Rhodopseudomonas palustris HaA2: one gene and its partner. The protein of the gene in region 1 binds, or shares a complex with, the protein of each later gene. Links are inferred from orthologs where the notes say so. Each region holds a gene or a part of one and is shown on either strand. Other genes may lie near its edges.

Evidence for each region. Proteins that work in one complex are often made in the same cells at the same time.
Region 2: the proteins of hfq (region 1) and RPB_RS03670 are in contact, whole or in part, in a crystal structure (PDB 3VU3), measured with the Escherichia coli proteins. The link is inferred for Rhodopseudomonas palustris HaA2 from one-to-one orthologs.

The regions. Positions count from the first base shown.
Region 1 is NC_007778.1:3,273,539-3,279,425, reverse strand. The notes cover bases 1,423-4,345. They hold hfq (RNA chaperone Hfq), read left to right. Parts: upstream 1,423-2,721; coding sequence 2,722-2,970; downstream 2,971-4,345. Other genes in these bases: hflX (GTPase HflX), read left to right, coding at 2,982-4,345; RPB_RS14505 (D-amino-acid transaminase), read left to right, coding at 1,686-2,543; RPB_RS14510 (sigma-54-dependent transcriptional regulator), read left to right, coding at 1,423-1,650. In the rest of the region: RPB_RS14515 (sensor histidine kinase NtrY-like), read left to right, coding at 1-265; more of RPB_RS14510, read left to right, coding at 283-1,422; more of hflX, read left to right, coding at 4,346-4,355; gyrA (DNA gyrase subunit A), read left to right, coding at 4,536-5,887. UniProt on the Escherichia coli protein: RNA chaperone that binds small regulatory RNA (sRNAs) and mRNAs to facilitate mRNA translational regulation in response to envelope stress, environmental stress and changes in metabolite concentrations.
Region 2 is NC_007778.1:806,846-811,250, reverse strand. The notes cover bases 1-2,924. They hold RPB_RS03670 (catalase), read left to right. Parts: upstream 1-365; coding sequence 366-2,483; downstream 2,484-2,924. Other genes in these bases: RPB_RS03665 (acyl-CoA dehydrogenase family protein), read left to right, coding at 2,705-2,924; RPB_RS03675 (formate dehydrogenase subunit delta), read left to right, coding at 1-103. Outside these bases: more of RPB_RS03665, read left to right, coding at 2,925-3,781; RPB_RS03660 (AAA family ATPase), read left to right, coding at 3,778-4,405.

The DNA.
Region 1 (5,887 bases):
ACAAAGCCGCTCACGCCTGCTCGAACCCTACGTGACCACGCGCGAGAAGGGCACCGGCCTCGGGCTCGCGATCGTCGGGCGCGTGCTGGTCGATCATGGCGGCGGCATCGAACTCAACGACGCATCCGACTTCCGGCCCGGGCAACGTGGCGCGTGGATGCGGTTACGATTTGCGATGTCCGGACAGCCCGTGGCACCGCCTGCCGGTGAACCAAAAGCCAAGGCCGGCAACGAACCGAAGATAGAAGCGGCGAACAGCGGCTAGAATGACAGGCTCGACAAATGGCGAATGACATTTTGATCGTCGATGACGAAGCGGATATCCGCGATCTCGTCGCCGGCATTCTCGAGGACGAAGGCTTCACGTCGCGCACCGCGCGCGACAGCGATTCCGCGTTGGCGGAGATCGCGAACCGGCGTCCGAATTTGATCTTCCTCGACATCTGGCTGCAGGGCAGCAAGCTCGACGGCCTGCAGTTGCTCGAGCAGATCAAGAAGGAGCACGCCGAGGTGCCGGTGGTGATGATCTCCGGCCACGGCAACATCGAGACCGCGGTGGCGGCGATCAAACGCGGCGCCTACGACTTCATCGAGAAGCCGTTCAAATCCGACCGCCTGCTTCTGGTCGCGACGCGTGCGCTGGAGACCTCGCGGCTGAAACGCGAGGTGCGCGAACTGAAGCAGCAGGCGCCGTCGGCCTCGACGCTGATGGGCCGCTCGGCCTGCATGAACCAGTTGCGCCAGACCATCGAGCGCGCCGCCAAGGCCAACAGCCGGATTCTGATCGTCGGCCCGTCGGGGGCCGGCAAGGAACTCGCGGCGCGGACGCTGCACAACGCCTCCGGCCGCGCCGATGGCCCGTTCGTGGTGATCAACGCCGCCGCGATCACGCCGGAGCGGATGGAGGTCGAGCTGTTCGGCATCGAGCCGAACGGCGAGCACGCGCGCAAGGCGGGAGCGCTGGAAGAGGCCCATGGCGGCACGCTGTTCATCGACGAAATCGCCGACATGCCGCGCGAGACCCAGAACAAGATCCTGCGGGTGCTGGTCGAGCAGACCTTCCAGCGCTCCGGCGGCACCGCCAAGGTCAATGTCGACGTTCGCATCATCTCGTCGACGGCGCGCAATCTCGAAGAGGAGATCGCCGAGGGACGCTTCCGCGAGGACCTGTATCACCGGCTGTCGGTGGTGCCGATCCGGGTGCCGCCGCTGTCGGAACGGCGCGAGGACATTCCCGAATTGATCGAGTATTTCATGGACCAGATTTCGGCAGCGACCGGCCTGCCGAAGCGGCAGATCGGGCAGGATGCGATGGCCGTGCTGCAGTCGCATGTCTGGCCGGGCAACGTCCGTCAGCTCCGCAACAATGTCGAGCGGGTGATGATCCTCGCCGGCGGCGGCCCGGATGCGGTGATCACCGCCGACATGCTGCCGCAGGACGTCGGCTCGATGGTGCCGACGATGCCGACCGGCAACAATGGCGAGCACATCATGGGGCTGCCGCTGCGCGAGGCCCGCGAGGTGTTCGAGCGCGACTACCTCATCGCGCAGATCAGCCGGTTCTCCGGCAACATCTCGCGCACCGCCGAATTCGTCGGCATGGAGCGCTCGGCGCTGCATCGCAAGCTCAAGGCGCTCGGCGTCGGCTGATCGTTTTTCTCTGACCTCTCAACCGGAATTGCTCGATGTCGCGCATCGCCTATGTGAACGGCCGCTATCAGGAGATGCGCGACGCCAGCGTCAGCATCGAGGATCGCGGCTATCAGTTTGCCGACGGCGTCTACGAGGTCTGCGAGGTGCGCGACGGCCGGCTGGTCGACATGCCGCGGCATCTGACGCGGCTGCAGCGATCCCTGAGCGAATTGCGGATCGCGCTGCCGATGCCGCTGTCGTCGCTGGCTGTGATCCTGCACGAGGTGGTGCGGCGTAATCGCGTGCGCTTCGGGATCGTCTATCTGCAGATCAGCCGCGGCGTTGCGCGGCGGGACCACGGTTTTCCGCTGAGCCGTGTGAAGCCCAGTCTGGTGGTGACCGCGCGCACGATCAATCCGGCCAAGGGCGCGGAGAATGCGGCGCGCGGCATCAAGGTGATCACCGTGCCGGAGAATCGCTGGCCGCGGGTCGACATCAAGTCGACCGCGCTGCTGCCGAATGTGCTGGCGAAGCAGGCGGCACGCGAAGCCGGCGCCTACGAAGCCTGGTATGTCGACGGCGACGGCTTCGTCACCGAAGGCTCGTCGAGCAATGCCTGGATCGTCACCAAGCAGGGGCGGGTGGTGACCCGGCCCGACAGCTCGGGGATTCTGTCGGGTATCACCCGGGGCGTGCTGATCGAGGCGCTGGAGGCGCTGCAGATCCGGTTCGAGGAGCGTCCGTTCACGCCCGCCGAGGCGGCCGACGCAGCAGAGGCCTTCGTCACGGCGGCGAGCATGATCGTGATGCCGGTGGTCGCGATCGACGGCCATGCCATCGGAAGTGGCACGCCGGGCCCAGTTGCCCGCCGCCTGCGCGAACAGTTTCACCGATTTGCGGCCTTTTCCTGAATTTTGTGTCGCGCGCAGCACGGCGTCCGATTTAGCTGCTTGCCTAACAAGCACGCGTGCCGTCTAATCTCCTTGTCAGCCTCCGGAGGGGGATCTCAGGGGGGCCGACAACCGAGGTGAAGCTCCGCAGAGAGACGCGCCGCGGCAAAAAAAGACAATTCCAATTGCGGGAATAAAAATGGCGGCAGACCGCGCACAAAATCTACAAGACACCTTCCTGAACCACGTTCGAAAGACCAAGACTCCTTTGACGATTTTCCTGGTGAACGGGGTCAAATTGCAAGGCATTGTCACTTGGTTCGATAATTTTTGCCTGTTGCTGCGGCGCGATGGTCATTCGCAGCTGGTCTACAAGCATGCGATTTCGACGATTATGCCAGGCGCGCCGATCCAGTTGTTCGAAGGCGGCGAGGATTCTCCAGCTTGAGAAGGTCCTGATTGGAACCCCGCAGCTTTGACGGGGGCGCCGACCGGCCGCGGTCGGCGACAGACGGCCAGACCGGGCGGGTAATCGTCGTCGGGCCGTATCTTCGTGTCCGCAAGACCGATCCCGATGCCGGCGGAATGAATGCCGTGCGCGACAGCGACGCCCGCCTCGACGAGGCGGCGGGGCTTGCGCGCGCCATCGATCTGGAGATCGCCGAGGCGGTGCTGACGCCGATCAGTCAGATCCGCCCGGCGACCTATCTCGGCAAGGGCAAGGTCGAAGAGATCCTCGGCATCATCAAAGGCCACGAGGCCGATCTCGTGGTGATGGATTGCGCGCTGTCGCCGATCCAGCAGCGCAATCTGGAGAAGGCGTGGAGCGCCAAGGTGCTCGATCGTACCGGGCTGATCCTGGAGATCTTCGGCCGCCGCGCCAAGACCAAGGAAGGCGCGCTGCAGGTCGAACTCGCGCATCTGAACTATCAACGCTCGCGGCTGGTGCGATCCTGGACCCATCTCGAACGCCAGCGCGGCGGCTTCGGCTTCATGGGCGGCCCCGGCGAAACCCAGATCGAGGCCGACCGGCGGCTGATCGGCGATCGAATCTCGCGGCTCGAAAACGAACTGAAGAAGGTGCAGGCGACGCGGCGGCTGCACCGCGCCGGCCGCCAGCGCGTGCCGTATCGCGTCGTCGCACTGGTCGGCTACACCAATGCCGGCAAGTCGACGCTGTTCAACCGGCTGACCCGCGCCGACGTGCAGGCCGCCGACATGCTGTTCGCGACGCTGGACCCGACGCTGCGCGCCTTGACCTTGCCGCACGGCGGCAAGGCGATGCTGTCCGACACCGTGGGTTTCATTTCCAACCTCCCGACCCAACTCGTTGCGGCGTTCCGCGCCACGCTGGAGGAGGTGCTGGAAGCCGATCTGATCCTGCACGTCCGCGACATCTCGCACGAAGATGCCGAGGCCCAGGAGCGCGACGTCGACGCGGTGCTGCGCCAGCTCGGCGTCGAGGCCGACGGCGGGCGCATCCTCGAAATCTGGAACAAGATCGACCGCTTCGAGCCGGAGCAGCGCGAAGAGCTGCGCAACATCGCGGCGCGGCGGTCCGAGGATCGCCCGTGCTTCATGGTGTCGGCGGTGAGCGGCGAGGGCGTCGACGAGCTGTTGCTGGCGATCGAGCAGCGGCTGGCGGCCTGGCGTTCGGTGCTCGACCTGACCATCGACGCCGCCGACGGGGCCGGCGTGAGCTGGCTGCATCGCAACGCCGAGGTGCTGTCCAAGGAGCTGCGCGACGGCCGCTACGCCATGACGGTGCGGGTCGACGAGACCAAGCGCGACGTCGTCGTCGAGCGCTTCGGCGCGGTGCTGCGCGAGGACTGATCGGGGCGCGCCGCCGACGTTTCGGGGCGATCCGGGAAGGCGCTTCGGGCGCCCAGCCAAACTCCGGCTAAGTCATTGGAAAATCGGCTGGAAAAAGCCGCGAAAAGGCGACCGCGAGGGTGGCTTGCGCGGCCTCGATGCGGTATATGATTCGCATCAGAATCTGACCGGAACTCACCCTTGTCCGACAAAGACGACGAGAAGCCCGGGGAGCCTCAGGCGCCCTCGGATATTCGCCCCGTATCCATTCTCGACGAGATGAAGCGCAGCTATCTCGATTACGCGATGAGCGTGATCGTGGCGCGAGCGCTGCCGGATGCGCGCGACGGATTGAAACCGGTGCATCGCCGGATTCTCTTCGGCATGTACGAGAACGGATTCGAGTGGAACAAGCCGTATCGCAAATCGGCGCGCACCGTCGGCGACGTCATCGGTAAGTATCACCCGCACGGCGACCAGTCGGTGTACGACGCGATGGTGCGCATGGCGCAGGACTTTTCCATGCGCGTGCCGCTGATCGACGGTCAGGGCAATTTCGGCTCGGTCGACGGCGACGCGCCGGCCGCGATGCGATACACCGAATCGCGCCTGACCAAGATCGCGCAATTGCTGCTCGACGATCTCGACAAGGACACCGTCGACTATCAGGACAACTACGACGGCTCGTTCAACGAGCCGCAGGTGCTGCCGGCGAAGTTCCCGAACCTGCTGGTCAACGGCGCCGGCGGCATCGCCGTCGGCATGGCGACCAACATTCCGCCGCACAATCTCGGCGAGGTGATCGACGCCTGTATCGCATTGATCGACGATCCGGCGCTGTCGATCGACGATCTGAACGTCATCATCCCGGGCCCCGACTTCCCGACCGGCGGCATCATTCTCGGCCGCGCCGGCATTCGTCTCGCCTACCACACCGGCCGCGGTTCGATCGTGATGCGCGGCAAGGTCGAGATCGAAACGGTCCGCAAGGACCGCGAGGCGATCATCATCTCGGAGATCCCTTACCAGGTGAACAAGGCCACCATGGTCGAGCGGATCGCCGATCTGGTGCGCGAGAAGAAGATCGAGGGCATCTCCGATCTGCGCGATGAATCCGACCGCGACGGCTTCCGCGTCGTGATCGAGCTGCGGCGGGACGCGGTGCCGGACGTGGTGCTGAACCAGCTCTACCGCTTCACGCCACTGCAGACCAATTTCGGCGCCAACATGGTGGCGCTCGACGCCGGCCGTCCGCAACTGATGAACCTCAAGGATCTGCTGACGCTGTTCGTCGCGTTCCGCGAGCAGGTGGTCACGCGGCGGACCAAATATCTGCTGAACAAGGCGCGCGACCGCGCTCATATTTTGGTCGGCCTCGCCATCGCGGTGGCGAATATCGACGAGATCATTCGCGTCATCCGCAATTCGCCCGATCCGAACACGGCGCGCGAAACCCTGATGTCGCGCGACTGGCCGGCGGCCGACGTCGCCGCGATGATCACGTTGATCGACGACCCGCGCCACAAGCTCAACGAGGACGGCACCGCGCGGCT
Region 2 (4,405 bases), 2.5 Mb from region 1 along the record:
GCGGATGCGCAAGGCGATCGTCGCGCATCTCGACGCCGGCGGCGAAGGCCTCGCGCCGGACGTCCGCGCGGCCGTGGAAGCGCTGCGGCCGCCGGCCGAGTAGTCGACGGCGGCGGCGATCCGCCCGCCCGACTTGGTCGGTCGATTCAGACGTCATCACCATGCCGACGCGACCGCCTTGCGGCACGGAACCTCCATGCGTTCGCCGACGGGGATCCCGCAGGCGCGGGAACGAATTCGCGCAATGCTCGTCAACACCGCGCGGCCTGCGCGTGGCGCTCTTCCCGTCGAAGCCACGTCCTCGGCAGCTCCGCGCGTCCCTTCCATCATGCACGCGCCGGACCACCGGCAGCGCCAGAGGCCCCATGGCTACCAAGAAGTCCTCCCCCAAGAATTCCGATACGACCTCCGCGACCATCGCCGATGCCAGTATCCAGCGCGGCCAGGGCGGCGAGACCCATCAGGTCGCCGGCGGCAAGACGCCGGTCCTGACCACCCGCCAGGGTGTTCCGGTCAGCGACGATCAGAACAGTCTGAAGCTCGGCCTGCGCGGGCCGACGCTGATGGAGGATTCTCACTTCCGCGAGAAGATCTTCCACTTCGATCACGAGCGGATTCCGGAGCGCGTGGTGCATGCCCGCGGCTTCGGCGCGCACGGCTTCTTCGAGGCCTATGAATCATTGGCCGATATCACCCGCGCCGACATCTTCCAGCGCGCCGGCGAGAAGACGCCGGTGTTCGTGCGGTTCTCGACGGTCGCCGGCAACAAGGGCTCGGCGGATCTGGCCCGCGACGTGCGCGGCTTCGCGGTCAAGTTCTACACCAAGGAAGGCAATTGGGACCTGGTCGGCAACAACATCCCGGTGTTCTTCATCCAGGATGCGATCAAGTTTCCGGACCTGATCCACGCCGCCAAGCAGGAGCCCGACCGCGGCTTTCCGCAGGCGCAGACCGCGCACGACAATTTCTGGGACTTCATCTCGCTGATGCCGGAATCGATCCACATGGCGCTGTGGATCATGTCCGATCGCACCATCCCGCGTTCGTTCCGCTTCATGGAAGGTTTCGGCGTGCACAGCTTCCGGCTGATCAATGCCGACGGCAAGTCCACCTACGTCAAGTTCCACTGGAAGCCCAAGCTCGGCCTCCAATCGGTCGCCTGGAACGAGGCGGTGAAGCTCAACGGCGCCGATCCGGATTTCCATCGCCGGGATCTGTGGGACGCGATCCAGACCGGCAACTACCCGGAATGGGAGCTCGGCCTGCAACTGTTCGACGACGCCTTCGCGGACGAATTCGACTTCGACATTCTCGACGCCACCAAGATCATCCCGGAAGAGCTGGTGCCGATCCGTCGCGTCGGCCGGCTGGTGCTGGACCGCACCGTCGACAATTTCTTCAACGAGACCGAGCAAGTCGCGTTCCAAACCGGCAACATCGTCCCCGGCATCGACTTCACCAACGATCCGCTGCTGCAGGGCCGCAACTTCTCCTATCTCGACACGCAATTGAAGCGGCTCGGCAGCCCGAACTTCAACGACCTGCCGATCAACGCGCCGAAGTGCCCCTTCCACACCTTCCAGCAGGACGGGCATATGACGCTGAACAATCCCAAGGGCCGCGCCAACTACGAGCCGAATTCGTGGGGCGCCGAGGGCGGACCGCGCGAGACGCCGAAGGGCTTCCAGACTTTTCCGGAAGAAATCACCGGCGAGAAGCGGCGCGCGCGCGCCGAATTATTCGCCGATCACTACAGCCAGGCGCGGCAGTTCTACATCAGCCAGACCGACATCGAGCAGACCCACATCAAGGATGCATTTGTCTTCGAACTGAGCAAGGTCGAGCGGCCCGACATCCGCACGCGCGTGCTGTCGCATCTGGTCAATGTCGATGAAGGTCTCGCCGCAATGGTCGCCGACGGACTCGGCATGGACGTGCCGGACGCTGCCGAACCGGCACGCGAGATCATCGCCGATCTCGAGCCGTCGCCCGCGCTCAGCATCCTGATGAACGGACCGAAGGACTTCTCGGGCCGCAAGATCGGCGTGCTGGTCAGCGACGGTACCGATGCCAAGCTGCTCGCGGCGCTGCAGGCCGCAGCCGCGAAGCACGATGTGCTGATCGAACTCGTGGCGCCGAAGGTCGGCGGATTCGAAACTTCAGATGGCGAGCGGATGCCCGCCAAGCAGAAGATCAATGGCGGGCCGTCCGTCCTGTATGACGCGGTCGCGATCCTCGTCTCCGAAGAGGGCGCGGCGCTGCTGCAGGGCGAGGCGACGGCACGCGACTTCGTCGCCGACGCCTTCGCGCACGCCAAGTTCATCGCCTATGTCGACACCGCGCAGCCGCTGCTCTACAAGGCCGGCGTCGAACCGGACGGAGGCTTCCTCGCCTTGAGCAAGCCGGCGGATGCCGAGCGCTTCATCAAGCTCTGCGGCAAATTGCGGTTCTGGGAGCGCGAAGCGTCCGTTCACGCGGTGTAGCTGTACTACACATCATGCTCACGAAAATCGGCCGGCGAACCCGGCCGATGTTTTCGTTGGGGCAGGCATGGTTCAGAGACGCATTGTGCAAGCGACTCCGCAACGAAACGGCCGTGCCATTCCGTTCGACGGAATGGAAGAATCCGCTCGCGACGGCGGCCGGGTTATTCTAGACAGCAAGGTGACCTTTCGCTCCGGACAACCACAATCGGTCCCTTTTCATGCTGCAAAACGCCAGCCAGGCCGTCGGCGAAATCACCCAGCGCTGGCGTGCGATCGACGCCACCGAGCGCCGCGCGGATCCGTTCGGCGCGATGCGTCGCGCGGGCCTGTTCCGGATCGGACTGCCGGGCGGTGACGCATCGCTGGATAGTTTTACGGCGATCGCAGTTGCCGAGCAGGCGATGGCCGCGGCGACCGGGGAACTCGGCCTGGCCACAGCCTTCGCCGGGCGGCAACTGATCGCGCGGTTCTTCATCGCCGGCTTTTCCGACGACGCGCAGCGCAGTGATCTGCTACCGCGCATCGCTACGGGCGATTGCTGGGCCGCGGTGGCGATCTCCGAGCCCGGTGCCGGCGCGCATCCGAAACATCTGCAGACCGCCGCCGAGCCGCAGGGCGACAGTTTCGCGATCAGCGGCCGCAAGGCCTGGATCACCAACGGCCCGGTCGCCGACCTCTTCCTGGTGCTGGCGATCGTCGCGATCGAGGACGGTCGCAAGCGCTACGGCCTGTTCGCCGTGCCGCGCGATACGCCGGGGCTGACCATCACGCCGATGCCGTCGCTCGACGTGCTGGCGCCGGCGTCGCATTGCGAGCTCACGCTGGACAATTGCGTCGTGCCGGCCTCGGCGCGGATCGGCGGCGCGCGCGACGCCTATCCGGCGATGGCGCTGCCGTTTCGCGACATCGAGGACACCGTCGGCACCGCGACCACCGCCGGCTTTCTGGCGTGGCTGCTGCGGGCGATCGCCGCGCAAATCGAGCCGAGCGAGGACCACGCGCTGCGGCTCGGGCGTCTCAAAGGGCAAGTCGCGCTGATCGAGACCGCGAGCCGCGCCGCCGTGCTGTCGCTCGACGACGGTACGCCGCCGGTGCCGGCGCGCCTGATCGGCATCCGCGCGCTGGCCGGCAGCATCGTCGACGACGTTCGCGCGCATTTCGCCGTGGCGCGGACCGACGACCGCATCAGCCGCGCGCTGGCTGGTTTCGACGTCCTCGCCAATGTCGCGCGCGAGCCGCGCAAGCAGCGGCAGATCACTCTCGGCCAATCTCTCTGGAGCGCACGACGCGAATGACCACACATCTGCCGACCTCCTCCATCGACGCCGTCACCGCGGGCCTCGCATCGGTCGGCTACATCGCCAGCCGGCAGATTGCGACCGCGGTGTATCTCGCCGAGAAGATCGAGAAGCCGATCCTGGTCGAAGGCCCGGCCGGCGTCGGTAAGACCGAACTCGCCAAGGCGCTGGCGGCCTGGCGCGGGCTGCGGATGATCCGGATGCAGTGCTACGAAGGCCTCGACGAGGCCAAGGCGCTGTACGAGTGGAAATACGCCAAGCAGTTGCTCTACACCCAGATTCTCAAGGACAAGCTCGGCGAAGTGCTCGGCGGCGCCGAGACGCTGGCGGGCGCGCTCGACCGGCTGCATGATTTCGGCGACGTGTTCTTCTCCAAGGAATTCGTCGAGCCGCGCCCGTTGCTGCAGGCGCTGGAGCAACCCAATGGCTGCGTGCTGCTGGTCGACGAGATCGACAAGTCGGATGCCGAATTCGAATCGCTGCTGCTGGAAATCCTGTCCGACTACCAGGTCTCGATTCCCGAACTCGGCACCATCCGCGCGGTGGTGAAGCCGCTGGTACTCTTGACCTCGAACGGCGAGCGCGACCTGTCCGACGCGCTGAAGCGGCGCTGCCTGCATC